Regions from separate parts of the Actinokineospora alba genome, predicted to be linked through region 1. Evidence: riboswitches for the same ligand, from Rfam matches in the RefSeq annotation. Region 1 holds a riboswitch; the other holds the start of a gene.

Region 1 (7,319 bases):
GCAGCAGCGGGGCGAGGAGCACGATCGGCGCGAGCATGCCGGAGGCCAGCCACATCGGCACGATGACCACCGGCGCGGGCAGGCGCAGCCCCCACGGCCTGGTCAGCGCCAGGGCGGTGACCAGCACGATCAGGTCCATGAACACGGTGGCGATGTTCGCCACCAGCAGCTCGTCCATGTCGGCGCCGACGACGCCGACGGTGCCGCCGAAGATCCAGTTCAGCTTGAGCGCGAGATAGGGGAAGGTGGCGGCGACGGCGCCGAGACCCACCAGCTGTCGTGTGGTCGTCATAACCGTCAGCCTGGCGTTCGGGCCGCCGCCGCACCTGAGCCCCAGGAGGGAATCAGATCCCTCGCGAGAGGGAGATCAGATGTCGTCGACGCACCAGTCGCCGTCCTTCTTGCGAAGCTTGAAGGTGTTGGTGTCCTTCTCGCCGGCGACGGTGGCCTCGACCTTCACCTTCGCGGTGTCGCCGTCCTCCTGGACATCGACGATCTTGATGTCCGTCGGGATGAACTGCGACGACTCCTTGAAGGCCTCAGCCGGGAGATGGTCCTTGGCGTCGCACATGAGGGCGTTCGCGGCGGCGACGTCCTTGTCGATGAACGCGTCGATGAGCGCCTCGGTGGTGGCCTGGGGACCGCTGCCACCGGTGAGCACCAGGATCAGGGTCACGACGACGCCGACGACCACGAGGCCGATCGCGCCGAAGATCAACGGCTTGTTGTTCTTCTTCGGGGCGCCGTAGGGCTGGCCGTACTGCTGCGGGTATGCGCCCGGCTGGCCGTAGGGCTGCTGCTGCGGGTAGCCCTGCTGCTGGAACTCGCCGGACTGCGGGTATCCACCCGGCTGCGGCTGACCCGGCTGCGGCTGGCCCGGGTGGGGCTGGCCCTGCTGGGGGAATCCGCCTTGCTGGGGGAATCCGCCCTGCTGGGGGAACCCGCCCTGCTGGGGGAACCCGCCAGGCTGCTGCGGGTCACCGCCTGGCTGCGGAGGGAACGGGTAGCCGCCGGGCTGGGGCGGTTGCGACATGGGAGTACTCCTGGGATTGGGCTGGATCACACCCGCGCCTTTCTACACCCCGACGCCGGCTCGATCACTGTATTCGCGTCAAGTTCCGACGGTGAGAGCGGACACTTGGTTCCCTCCGTAATTGCCAACTACTGGCGGTTGCTCGCTATGGGCAACTAACGTGTGGACCGAGCACGGGAGGAACCAATGTCCACCTCGGTCGCCATGCACATGAGCGACGGCCTGTTGAACGCGACGACATCGATGTTGTTCATCGGTGTCGCGGTCCTCGGCCTGGCGGTCGCGGCCGCTCGGGCGCGCGCGACGCTCGACGACCGCACCGCGCCCATGGCCGGTCTGGTCGCGGCGTTCCTGTTCGCCACCCAGATGATCAACTTCCCGGTCCTGCCCGGCGTCAGCGGCCACCTGCTCGGCGGCGCGCTCGCGGCGATCCTGGTGGGGCCGTGGGTCGGCGCGCTCTGCGTGTCGATCGTGCTGGTCGTGCAGGCGCTCGTCTTCGCCGACGGTGGCATCACCGCGCTGGGCGCGAACATCACCAACATGGCCCTCATCGGCACCGCCGCGGGATTCCTCGTTGCGCTGGCGCTGCGGCGGCTCGCCCAGCACGGCCGGGCCGGGCTCGTCGCGGTCGCGTTCATCGCCGCGGTTTTCAACACCGTGCTGGCGTCGGTCGGGTTCGTCGTGGAGTTCGCGATGGGCGGTGAGACCTCGTTCCCGCTGGGCACGGTCGCCGCGACCGTGATCGGGGTGCACTGCCTGATCGGCATCGGTGAGGGCGTCATCACCGCGCTCACCGTCGGCGCCGTCGCCGCGGTCCGGCCCGACTTGGTCTACCTGCTGCGCGGCACCGAGCGGCCGCTGGAACTGCGCACCGCCGCGGGGGTGGCGGCATGAGGAAGCGCGGGTTCTTCATCGGCTTCCTGCTGGTCGCCCTGGTGATCGCGGGCGCCGTGTCCTACCTCGCCGACTCCGACCCGGACGGGCTCGACCACGCGACCATGGTGGGCTGCGAGGTCGTCGAGGTCGACGGCGCCGAGCGGCTCAAGGGCGACTGCATCGCGCAGCGGGCGCGGGAGCACCAGCTCTCGTCGAGCCCCCTGGCCGACTACGCGGTCGGCGGGGACGAGCGGTCGACCGGGATGGCGGGCGTCCTCGGCGTGCTGCTGACCCTGGGCCTGGCAGGCGGCCTCTTCTGGTTGCTGCGCAAGCGATCCACGACCTGAGTGCAGCCCTTCCACCGTCCCGGCGACACCCCGGTCCACCGCCTGCCCGCCCAGGTGAAGATCGTCACAGCACTCGTCTTCGTGCTGTGCGTGGTGGCGACCAGGCGCACCGAGTTCCTGGCCTTCGGGCTCTACTTCGCCGTCCTGGCAGGCGTTTGGGCCGTCGCGCGGATCCCGCCGGGGTGGCTGGCGAAGCGGGCGCTGATCGAGACGCCGTTCGTCATCCTGGCGTTCGCGCTGCCGTTCGTCGCGGGCGGGCCCACCGTGGACCTGTTGGGTGTCACCGTGTCCGAACAGGGCGCGCTCGCGGGCTGGAACATCCTGGCGAAAGGCACCCTCGGCGTCCTGGTGTCGCTCACCCTGGCGGCCACGACCTCGCCGCGTGACCTGATCGTCGGCCTGCAGCGGCTGCGGGTGCCCGCGATGGTGATCACCATCGCCACGCTCATGCTGCGGTACCTGGAGGTCATCGCGGCCGAGGCGCGGCGGATGCGCACCGCCCGGATCTGCCGGGGCCACGACCCCCGGTTCCTGTGGCAGGTCGGCGCGACCGCGCGGGGGATCGGCACACTGTTCGTCCGCAGCTATGAGAGAGGGGAACGGGTGCACCTCGCGATGGTGTCGCGCGGCTGGGCGGGCGCGATGCCCGACGACCCGCGCCCGGTGGGCCGCGGGGCCTGGCTGCTCGGGCTGGTCCCCGCCGTGATCGCCGCCGCCGTCCTGGGAGCCTCGTTATGACCGCGCTGCTCGTCGAGAGCCTCGCCTACGCCTACCCCGACGGCCACCAGGCGCTCTTCGGCGTCGACCTGCGGGTCGAGGAGGGGGAGCGGGTCGCGGTGCTCGGGCCGAACGGCGCGGGCAAGACCACGCTGGTCCTGCACCTCAACGGCGTGCTGACCGCGGGCGCGGGCCGCATCGAGGTCGCGGGCCTGCCGGTGGCCAAGGCCAACCTCAAGGAGATCCGCCGCCGGGTCGGCGTCGTGTTCCAGGACCCCGACGACCAGCTGTTCATGCCGACCGTGCGCGACGACGTGGCGTTCGGCCCGGCCAACTTCGGCCTGCGCGGCGCCGACCTCGACGCCCGGGTCAAGCAGGCCCTCGACGCGGTCGGGATGGCCGAGCACGCCGACCGCTCGCCGATGCACCTGTCCGGCGGGCAGCGCCGCCGGGTCGCCCTCGCCACCGTCCTCGCCTGCGAGCCGGAGATCCTCGTCCTGGACGAGCCGTCGGCGAACCTGGAGCCGGTGGCCCGCCGTGAGCTGGCCGAGGTCCTGCTCGGACTGGACCGCACGATGCTGATGGTCACCCACGACCTGCCCTACGCGCTGCAGGTGTGCCCGCGCAGCGTGCTGATCGACGGCGGTGTGATCGTGGCCGACGGACCCACCCGCGACCTGCTGGCCGACACCGCGCTGCTCGCCGCGCACCGGCTGGAACTTCCGTTCGGGTTCCGCCTCGACTAGGGTTCGCGCCATAACCGAATACCGGGCCGCATGAGTCGGAACGGGAGAGCCTCCACCCTCAGCCACAGGTCGGCACAGGTGGGGCACCGAAGGAGCAAACTCCCCGGAATCTCTCAGGTAAAGCTACCGTTCCAGGCCAGGCCACTCTGGAAAGCAGACGCGACATCCGGCGTCTCACCCACGGTGCAAGCCGCTCTCCGCGGTGAAGCTCTCAGGTGCCATGACAGAGGGGGAGTTCCCACAACGGGACAGGTGTGCCCTGTCGCGTCGTACCCAAGGAGCTCCATGACCCTCGTCCGCACCGTCCACGCCGCCCAACCGGCTGCGAACCCATCTTCGACACAATCACCTGCGCACTCCGCCGCGTCGCATCCGCACGCCGGTCGTGCCACGCTGCGGCGAGCACTGTCCACCCGCGCGCAAAAGGAGACCGAACTTCCATGAGCAACCCCTCCCCGCTGCACGCGGTGCACGAGGCCCTCGGCGCCTCGTTCACCGACTTCGCAGGCTGGGCGATGCCGCTGCGCTACGGCAGTGAACTGGCCGAGCACAAGGCGGTCCGCGAGGCGTCCGGCCTGTTCGACCTCAGCCACATGGGTGAGATCGAGCTGACCGGTCCCGAGGCGGCCCGTGCGCTCGACTACGCCCTGGTCGGGTACCTGTCCAAGGTCAAGCCGGGCCGCGCGCGGTACACGATGATCTGCGACGCCGACGGCGGCGTGCTCGACGACCTGGTCGTCTACCGGCTCGCCACCGACCACTACATGGTCGTGGCCAACGCCTCCAACGCCGCTGTCGTCGCCGAGGCGCTGCGCGAGCGGTCCACCGGCTTCGCCGTCGAGGTCAACGACCGCTCCGCCACCTGCGCGCTCATCGCGGTGCAGGGGCCGACTTCGGCGGAGATCGTGCGCAAGGTGACCGGCTCGGACCTGGACAAGCTGTCGTACTACGCGAGCGTCCCGGCCACCGCCGCGGGCCACGACGTGCTGCTCGCGCGCACCGGCTACACCGGCGAGGACGGCTTCGAGCTGTACTCCGAGGCCGAGCACGCCCAGGACATCTGGAACGCGATCACCGAGATCGGCCAGGACCACGGGCTGGTCCCGGCGGGTCTGGCCTGCCGCGACACCCTGCGCCTGGAGGCCGGGATGCCGCTGTACGGCAATGAGCTCGGCCCCGAGTTCACCCCGTTCGACGCCGGCCTCGGCCGGGTCGTGAAGTTCGAGAAGCCCGGTGACTTCGTCGGCCGCGAGGCCCTCGAGCGCCGCAAGGACAATATCGTGGGAACCGTGCGAGTCGGGCTCACCAGCACCGGCCGTCGCGCCCCCCGACACGGGTACCCCGTTCTCGACGGAGACGGAAACCCGGTAGGTACCGTGACCAGCGGCGCCCTCTCACCGACGCTCGGCCACCCGATCGCCATGGCGTACGTGCCGACCGCTCTCAGCGAGCCCGGCACGGCCCTGGCCGTCGACATCCGTGGCACGTCGACGCCGGTCGAGGTCGTCGAGCTGCCCTTCTACCAGCGTCCCGCCTGATCAGGAGAACAAGACAGAGATGAGCAATCCGGAGAACCTCGGCTACACCGAGGAACACGAGTGGGTCGACCTCGGCGACGCGGGCACCGCAACCGTCGGCATCACCGTTTACGCAGCTGAGGCGCTCGGCGACGTCGTCTTCGTCCAACTCCCCGAGGTCGGCGACAAGCTCGTCGCGGGCGACACCTGCGGCGAGATCGAGTCGACCAAGTCGGTCAGCGACCTCTACGCCCCCGTCAACGGCGAGGTCGTGGCGGTCAACGAGGCCGTCGTGGACGACCCCGGTGTGGTCAACACCGACCCGTTCGGCGAGGGCTGGCTCTTCAAGGTCGCCGTCGAGGGCGACACCGACCTGCTCGACGTCGCCGCGTACAACGCGCTGACCAAGGAAGACTGAGCCGGATGAGCACCTTCGGACAGTCCCTCGCCGAGGTCGACCCCGACGTCGCCGCGGCTGTCGACGCCGAGCTGCACCGCCAGCAGTCGACCCTGGAGATGATCGCCTCGGAGAACTTCGCCCCGGTGGGCGTGCTCGAGGCGCAGGGCTCGGTGCTGACGAACAAGTACGCCGAGGGCTACCCCGGCCGCCGCTACTACGGCGGCTGCGAGCACGTCGACGTCATCGAGCAGCTCGCGATCGACCGGGTCAAGGCCCTCTTCGGCGCCGAGCACGCCAACGTGCAGCCGCACTCGGGCGCGCAGGCCAACGCCGCGGCGATGGTCTCCGTGCTCAACCCCGGCGACACGATCCTCGGCCTCGATCTCGCGCACGGCGGTCACCTGACGCACGGCATGAAGATCAATTTCTCGGGCAAGCTCTACAACGTCGTGGCCTACCACGTCGACCAGGAGACCGGGATCGTCGACATGGCCGAGGTCGAGCGCCTCGCCGTGGAGGCGCAGCCGAAGCTGATCGTGGCGGGCTGGTCGGCCTACCCGCGCCAGCTCGACTTCGCCGAGTTCCGCCGCATCGCCGACTCGGTCGGCGCGCTGCTGATGGTCGACATGGCGCACTTCGCCGGTCTCGTCGCCGCGGGTCTGCACCCCAGCCCCGTGCCGCACGCCGACCTGGTGACCACCACGACCCACAAGACCCTCGGCGGCCCCCGCGGCGGAGTGATCCTCTGCCGCAAGGGACTGGCCAAGAAGGTCAACTCCGCGGTGTTCCCCGGCCAGCAGGGTGGCCCGCTGGAGCACGTCATCGCGGCCAAGGCCGTGGCGTTCAAGATCGCCGCCTCGGAGGAGTTCGCCGAGCGGCAGCGCCGCGTGCTCGAGGGCGCGAAGATCCTGGCCGACCGGCTCTCCCGGTCGGACTGCGCCGAGGCAGGCGTGAAGGTCCTCACCGGCGGCACCGACGTCCACCTGGTCCTGGTCGACCTGGTGAACTCGGCACTCGACGGCCAGCAGGCCGAGGACCGGCTGCACTCGGTCGGCATCACGGTCAACCGCAACGCCGTCCCGTTCGACCCGCGGCCGCCGATGATCACCTCCGGGCTGCGGATCGGCACCCCGGCGCTGGCCACCCGCGGCTTCGACGCCGAGGACTTCGCCGAGGTCTCCGACATCATCGCCGTCGCGCTGGGCCCGGACTTCGACGACACCACCCGGCAGGAGCTGCGCGACCGCGTGGACCTGCTGGTCAAGCGACGCCCGCTTTACCCCGACTTGGGCTGAACAACGCGGCGCTCGGGCCACACCACGACCTGGTGTGGCCCGAGTACGCTGAATTTTGGAAGTGGAAGGTTCGTCGTGGCTATCAGTGTGTTCGACTTGTTCAGCATCGGTATCGGCCCGTCCAGTTCGCACACGGTGGGCCCGATGCGCGCGGCGCTGATGTTCGTCGACGGCCTTTCCGAACGCGGCGACCTCGACCGGGTGGCCCGCGTGCGCGTGGAGCTGTTCGGCTCCCTCGGCGCGACCGGCCACGGCCACGGCAGCGACAAGGCCGTGCTGCTGGGCCTGGAGGGCGAACGCCCGGAAGACATCGATACGGCCTCCGTCGGCCCGCGGGTCGCCAAGATCCGCGAGGAGGGGCAGCTGCGGCTGCTCGGCAGGCACACGG
Region 2 (7,319 bases), 310 kb from region 1:
CGACGCCCTGCCTGCCGGGTCGGCCCTGCTCGTGGTCAAGCGTGGCCCCAACGCGGGCTCCCGATTCCTGCTCGACCGCGACACCACCAGTGCGGGACGGCACCCGGACAGCGACATCTTCCTCGACGACGTCACCGTGTCCCGTCGCCACGCGGAGTTCCGCCGCGAGGGCGGGGAGTTCGTGGTGATCGACGTCGGCAGCCTCAACGGCACCTACGTCAACCGCGAGCCGGTCGACCAGGCCGTGCTCGCCGGTGGCGACGAGGTCCAGATCGGCAAGTTCCGCCTGGTGTTCCTCACCGGACCCGGCGCGGGCGCCTAGTGGTTTGACTTATGGGCATTCGACCGTGACGGCGGCGCGGCCCGCCAGTGACGGGTGGAACATCGGGGCGGTGCTGCAACGGCTCCGCCCCGAGTTCCCGGACGTGACGATCTCCAAGATCCGGTTCCTGGAAGCGGAAGGCCTCATCCGGCCGGACCGCTCGCCCGCCGGATACCGGCGCTTCACCGGCGACGACGTGGAGCGGCTGCGCTTCGTGCTGGCCGCGCAGCGTGATCACTACCTGCCGCTGCGCGTGATCAAAGACCAGTTGGAGCAGGCCGACCGCGGCGGTGCCGCCCGGCCGCTCACGGTCGCCGTGGAACGGATCGATCCCGACGAGTTCGCCGCGGGTTCGGACTCGCGGCTGACCAGGGACGATGTGTTGCGCCAGGCAGGCGTGGCGGGGGTGCTGCTCGACGATCTCGAGCAGTACGGACTCGTCGCGGCGGGCTCGGACGGTTTCTACGACGGCGACGCGGTCCAGATCGCCCGGCTCGCGTCGGGCCTGGCCGACTACGGGATCGAGCCCCGGCACCTGCGCGCGTTCCGCGCGGCGGCCGACCGGGAGGTCGGTCTCATGGAGCAGGTGGTCGCCCCGATGTACCGGCAGCGCGACCCCGCGGCGCGCGACCGCGCCGACAGCATCGCCCGCGAACTCGGGGCGTTGTCGGTCGGATTGCACTCATTGCTGGTCAAAGCAGGTCTGCGACGTATCACGGGCCGGTAAATGTGGCCTTGTGCAGGTAATCATTGTGATCTGATCACGATGAGATAGTCAGGCGTCCGAGCCGGATGGCGGGTAGCGTCGAAGTAGGCGATAAGCGATCCTCAGATGACGGGACGCCGGACGCCCCAGCGAGCGGAGGGAGGCGAGCCCGATGAGCGAGATGCGCGTCGTGGGAGTGCGGGTGGAGTTGCCCGCGAACCAGCCGATCTTGTTGCTGCGCGAGACCGAAGGTGAGAGGTATCTCCCCATCTGGATCGGCTCCGTGGAGGCGACCGCGATCGCCCTTGAGCAGCAGGGGGTGCGGCCCGCGCGGCCGTTGACCCACGACTTGCTCAAGGACGTCATCGGGGCGCTGGGCCGGGAGCTGGAACAGGTCCGGATCACCGATCTGCGCGAGGGCACGTTCTTCGCCGAACTCGTCTTCGACGGCGACGTCCGGGTCTCGGCCCGGCCGAGCGACTCCGTCGCACTGGCGTTGCGGGTCGGTGTCCCGATCCACGCCGAGGACTCCGTGCTGCAGGAAGCCGGGCTCATCATTCCGGACGAGCAGGAGGACGAGGTCGAGAAGTTCCGAGAGTTCCTCGACTCCGTCTCGCCGGAAGATTTCCGCGGCGCCGACACCTGAGCAACCGGCGCGTCGCGTTCCCGCGCGTCGCGTTGACCAGTCCCCACGCCAGTCTTACCGTCAGGGATGAGCGAATCGCCGATGCGGCCGTGACCCACAGCCCGCACCGGCCGATACGCATGGCCGGCGGTTCCCAAGAGCGGAACGGGCGGTCTCGTTCGCCGGCCACATCGGTGGTCGGACGAGGGGAGGCAGGCGTGTTCGAGGAAGGTCCCGTCGGGGCTGATACCGGAGAGCAGGGCGAACTGTTCCCGGATGCCTCACTGCCCGACGATCTCGTCGGCTACCGGGGTCCTGCCGCGTGCCAGATCGCAGGCATCACGTACCGGCAGCTCGACTACTGGGCACGCACTGACCTGGTGGTTCCCACGGTGCGCGGCGCGCACGGCTCCGGCTCGCAGCGGCTGTACTCGTTCAAGGACGTCCTGGTCCTCAAGGTCGTCAAGCGCCTGCTCGACACCGGCGTCTCCCTGCAGAACATCCGCGTCGCGGTCGACCACCTGCGGCGGCATGGCGTGCGCGACCTCGCCCGCATCACGCTGTTCAGCGACGGGACCACCGTCTACGAGTGCACGTCCCCCGAAGAGGTGGTCGACCTCCTGCAGGGCGGACAGGGCGTCTTCGGCATCGCGGTCAGCGGCGCCATCCGAGAGATCACCGGTACGATTCACGAGTTCCCCGCCGAGCGCGCGGACGGCATCGAGATGCCGCACCAGTCGCAGGACGAGCTCACCCAGCGCCGGAAGGCGCGCAACGCCGGTTAGGTAACCGACAGACCATGGGCTATCCCAACCCACCGTTTCAGCAGCCGTTCCCGGCTGGCCCGCCGATGGGGCCGCAGGGCTGGGGTGGTGGTCCGGTCGGGCCGCCCAGCCGGGTCATGGCCTACGTGTCCGCCAGCCTCTTCGTGCTGTGTTCGGCTCTGTGCATCGTCATCGGGACCCTGACCGGCCAGGCCGCGTCCCGGGGCGGTTTCGACTACCCGGAGATCGCGGTGTCGTCCATCGGCATCGCGTTCGGCAACGGAGACGCGTCCGCGGATTCCCGACAGGCTCTCCTGTGGATCACCGCTGGGATCGGCGCGGCCGTGTTGCTGCTGGCGATCGCGATGTTCTTCCGGCTCGGCTTCGCGCGGTGGACGCTGGCCGGGCTGGGTGTGGTCGTGTCGCTGTACTACGTGTACGCGGTGATCAGGGTCGTCAGCCTCGGCGGTGCGAGCCGGATGGCGTTCCTGGTGATCGTGCTGCTGGTGTGGCTGGCCGCCACCGTCATCGTCATGCTGCCTCCGGTCGGCCAGGGAATGCGTGGCTACAAGCCGCCCGCGTTCGCCCAGCAGGCGCCGGGCTACGGCTACCCCCAGCAGCCCGGCTACCCGCAACCTGGCTACCCACCGCAACCCGGCTACCTGCCACAGCAGCCTGGCTATCCGCCGCAGCAGCCCGGCTACCCACCCACCCGCACCTAAGGGGACCGTGACGGCGCTCGACCACGGTTACCCACCATCCGCACCATGACCCGGCCGGTGACCAACACTATGAATTCCGGGGAGGCGGCGCAGTGAAGGGCCTGGTTGAGGTCAGGCGGGTGAAGCCGATGCGGCTCAGGATCGGCTCGCTGGTCGGAAGCGCGTCCACCTGCAGATAACGCACTCCCCGGGCCTGGGCTCGGCGGGCGCGGTGACTGACCAGGGCCTTGTAGATGCCCTTGCCGCGCCACGCCTCCAACGTCCCGCCACCCCAGAGTCCGGCGAACTCGGTGCCCGGGTAGTAGTCGGTTCGCGCGGCGCTCACCGGTGTGTCGCCGGCGACCGCGAGCACCACGTCCAGGGTCTCCGGGGCCTCGGCCAGGACGGCCAAGAGCCGCTCACGCAATACGTGGTGGTCCTGCCCGAAGACGACGTCGTGCACGTCGGTGGCCGCGATGATGCCTTCCTCGTCTGTCACGTCGACCAGTTCGACGCCAGCGGGCGGGGCGAAATCGGGGACCTCGGCTGCCTCGGCGACCATCACCGCCTCCAGTTCCCCCTGGTGCAGGCCCGCCGCCCGCAGCCGGTGGGGCAGGTCCACGGGGAGGTCATGGGTGTAGTACTTCCACTCGTATCCGCCGCGGAAGAACGGGGCCTCGGCGGCGATCGCGGCGTCGGCGGTGTCGTCGTCCAGGTCGGTCCACACGACCCCGGTCCAGCTGTGCGCCTGGTCGCTGACGTGCCGGACGAGTCGGGCGGTCCGCTCCACTCTGGTGGCCGAATCACCCGGCGGAACGTCACGCCTGAGTTGCCGGTCGAACGCGGAGAGTGCCGATGAGGTGTCCATTGCGACAGTGGACCCCGCATTGAGCATCTGGGCAAACGACTTTGGATACCCACCGTCTAGACTTCACGGTGTCGTCGCTGATCCCACGCGGGAGAGCTCGAGCGGTCAACCGGCCGTGTCGACGCCGAAGGAGCAAATCCTCCCCGGAACCTCTCAGGCACAAGGACCGCGTGGGCGAGACGCCTCTGGAAAGCGGGCGACCCAGGTACCCCTGGGAAGCCCCGCCGAAGGTGCAAGTCCGGCAGTTCGGACGAAGCTCTCAGGCGCTCGGGTTCTCGGGCACGGACAGAGGGGGAGGGCCAAGCGGGCAACCAACCCGCTCAGGCCCGACCCCTTGTATCGCCGGAGGAGCTGCACCATGACACGGATCCCCCTCGCCGCGCTCGAGCACGGCACCCTGTTCGCCGACCGGCACGTCGGTCCACGCCCCGCTGAGCTGGCGAAGATCCTCGACGTCATCGGGGTCGGGTCGCTTGAGGAACTCGCCCAGCGCGCCGTGCCGGAGTCGATCCGCGAGAGCGACATGGGCCTTCAGCTCCCGCCGCCCGCGACCGAGTTCGGCTCGCTCGCCGAACTGCGTGAGCTGGCCTCCCGCAACCGCACCCTCACCCAGATGATCGGTCTGGGCTACTACGGCACCGTGACGCCGCCGGTGATCCGCCGCAACGTGCTGGAAAGCCCTGCCTGGTACACCGCGTACACGCCGTACCAGCCGGAGATCTCCCAGGGCAGGCTCGAAGCCCTCCTCAACTTCCAGACCATGGTCGCCGACCTGTCCGGCCTGCCCACGGCGAACGCGTCGATGCTCGACGAGTCCACCGCGGCCGCTGAGGCGATGACCCTGGTGCGCCGCGCGGGCCGGTCGAAGTCGGCCCGGTTCGTCGTCGACGCCGACACCTTCCCGCAGACCATCGCCGTCATCGAGACCCGCGCGGAGCCCCTCGGCATCGAGGTCGTCGTCGCCGACCTGGCCGACGGTCTCCCCGAGGGCGACTTCTTCGGTGTCCTGCTGTCCTACCCGGGTGCCAGCGGCGCGGTTCGTGACCACGAGGCCCTGATCGCCGATGCCCACGAGCGCGGCGCGAAGGTCGCGGTCACCGCCGACCTGCTCTCGCTGACCGTGCTCCGCGCGCCCGGCGAGATCGGCGCCGACGTCGTCGTCGGCACCACCCAGCGCTTTGGTGTCCCCATGGGCTTCGGCGGACCGCACGCCGGTTACATGGCCGTCCACGCCGGACTGGAGCGCCAGCTGCCGGGTCGGCTCGTCGGCGTGTCCACCGACGCCGATGGCAACCTCGCCTACCGGCTCGCGCTGCAGACCCGTGAGCAGCACATCCGCCGCGAGAAGGCCACGTCGAACATCTGCACCGCGCAGGTGCTGCTCGCCGTCGTCGCCTCGATGTACGCCGTCTACCACGGCCCCGACGGCCTCAAGGCCATCGCGACCCGCGCGCACCGCATGGCCGCCGTGCTGGCCGCGGGCCTGCGCGCCGGTGGCGTGGACGTCGTGACCGACTCGTTCTTCGACACCGTGCAGGTCCGAGTGCCCGGCAAGGCCGCGGACGTCGTCTCGGCGGCCCGCGACCTGGGCGTCAACCTGCGCCTGGTCGACGCCGACCACGTGGGCGTCGCGTGCGACGAGACCACCTCCCGCGACACGCTCGCCCTGGTGTGGCAGGCGTTCGGCGTGAGCGCCGACGCCGACGCGCTCGACCTCGACACCGACGACGCCATCCCGGCCGAGCTGGTGCGGACCTCGGCGTACCTGACGCACCCGGTGTTCAGCACCCACCGCTCCGAGACCGCGCTGCTGCGCTACCTGCGCTCGCTTTCGGACAAGGACGTCGCGCTGGACCGCAGCATGATCCCGCTGGGCTCCTGCACGATGAAGCTCAACGCGACCGCGGAGATGGAGCCGATCACCTGGCCCGCCTTCGCCGACCTGCACCCGTTCGCCCCGGCCGAGGACGCCGCGGGCATCCTCCAGGTGATCAAGGACCTGGAGACCTGGCTCGCCCAGCTCACCGGGTACGACGCGGTCAGCCTCCAGCCCAACGCGGGCAGCCAGGGCGAGTTCGCCGGCCTGCTGGCGATCCGCGCGTACCACCGCTCCCAGGGCCACGGTGAGCGCGACGTCTGCCTGATCCCGTCGAGCGCGCACGGCACCAACGCGGCCAGCGCGGTCATGGCGGGCATGCGCGTCGCCGTCGTCAAGTGCGACGACTCGGGCAACATCGACATGGACCACCTGCGGGCCAGCGTCGCCGAGCACGCCGACGACCTCGCCGCGATCATGATCACCTACCCGTCCACCCACGGGGTCTACGAGGACACCGTGCGCGAGGTCTGCGCCCTGGTGCACGACGCCGGTGGTCAGGTCTATGTGGACGGTGCGAACCTCAACGCGCTGATCGGTCTCGCGCGGTACGGCAAGTTCGGCTCGGACGTGTCGCACCTGAACCTGCACAAGACCTTCTGCATCCCGCACGGCGGCGGCGGCCCCGGCGTCGGCCCGATCGGCGTGCGCTCGCACCTCGCGCCGTTCCTGCCGAACCACCCGCTGCAGCCGCTGGCGGGCCCGGCCACCGGCGTCGGCCCGATCAGCGCGGCCCCGTGGGGCAGCGCGTCGATCCTGCCGATCTCGTGGGCCTACGTCCGGATGATGGGCGCCGACGGCCTGCGCCGCGCCACCCTGACCGCGGTCGCGGCGGCCAACTACGTCGCGCGTCGGCTCGACGAGCACTTCCCGGTCCTCTACACCGGTGAGGGCGGCTTCGTGGCCCACGAGTGCATCCTCGACCTGCGCCCGATGACCAAGGCCACCGGCATCACCGTCGACGACGTGGCCAAGCGGCTCGCCGACTACGGCCTGCACGCCCCGACCATGTCGTTCCCGGTCGCGGGCACGTTGATGGTGGAGCCGACGGAGTCCGAGGACCTGGCCGAGATCGACCGCTTCTGCGACGCCATGATCGCCATCAAGGGCGAGGTCGACCGGGTCGCGGCGGGGGACTGGCCGCTGGAGGACAACCCGCTGCGCAACGCCCCGCACACGGCCGCGTCGATCGCGGGCAAGTGGGACCACCCGTACACGCGGGAGGAAGCGGTCTACCCGGCGGGCGTCAGCGCCACCAAGATCTGGCCCCCGGTGCGCCGCATCGATGGCGCCAAGGGCGACCGCAACCTGGTCTGCTCCTGCCCGCCGCTGGACGCCTACCAGAGCTGATCGCCTGCTGACGGGCCCCGCCGATAACCTTCGGCGGGGCCCGTTTCAGCTCGGGTGAGAAATTTCGAAAATTGTCCGCGTGGGATGTCGAGAACCCGGGCGCGGCT

What was found. A riboswitch is a leader RNA that binds a small molecule or an ion and turns the genes downstream of it on or off. The one in region 1 is predicted to bind glycine.
Region 2: another riboswitch for glycine. It lies ahead of gcvP (aminomethyl-transferring glycine dehydrogenase); the one in region 1 lies ahead of gcvT (glycine cleavage system aminomethyltransferase GcvT).

What each region holds. Positions count from the first base shown of each region.
Region 1 is NZ_SNXU01000001.1:4,414,386-4,421,704, forward strand. It holds gene C8E96_RS20400 (hypothetical protein) at 1-292, opposite strand, end outside; gene C8E96_RS20405 (Rv0361 family membrane protein) at 368-1,033, opposite strand; gene C8E96_RS20410 (energy-coupling factor ABC transporter permease) at 1,220-1,927, shown strand; gene C8E96_RS20415 (PDGLE domain-containing protein) at 1,924-2,256, shown strand; gene cbiQ (cobalt ECF transporter T component CbiQ) at 2,257-2,994, shown strand; gene C8E96_RS20425 (energy-coupling factor ABC transporter ATP-binding protein) at 2,991-3,719, shown strand; glycine riboswitch at 3,751-3,858, shown strand; gene gcvT (glycine cleavage system aminomethyltransferase GcvT) at 4,160-5,257, shown strand; gene gcvH (glycine cleavage system protein GcvH) at 5,277-5,654, shown strand; gene glyA (serine hydroxymethyltransferase) at 5,660-6,931, shown strand; gene C8E96_RS20445 (L-serine ammonia-lyase) at 7,007-7,319, shown strand, end outside.
Region 2 is NZ_SNXU01000001.1:4,720,573-4,727,891, forward strand. It holds gene garA (glycogen accumulation regulator GarA) at 1-322, shown strand, start outside; gene ftsR (transcriptional regulator FtsR) at 393-1,049, shown strand; gene C8E96_RS21805 (bifunctional nuclease family protein) at 1,201-1,674, shown strand; gene C8E96_RS21810 (MerR family transcriptional regulator) at 1,872-2,438, shown strand; gene C8E96_RS33755 (hypothetical protein) at 2,453-3,139, shown strand; gene C8E96_RS21820 (GNAT family N-acetyltransferase) at 3,207-3,986, opposite strand; glycine riboswitch at 4,065-4,165, shown strand; gene gcvP (aminomethyl-transferring glycine dehydrogenase) at 4,345-7,212, shown strand.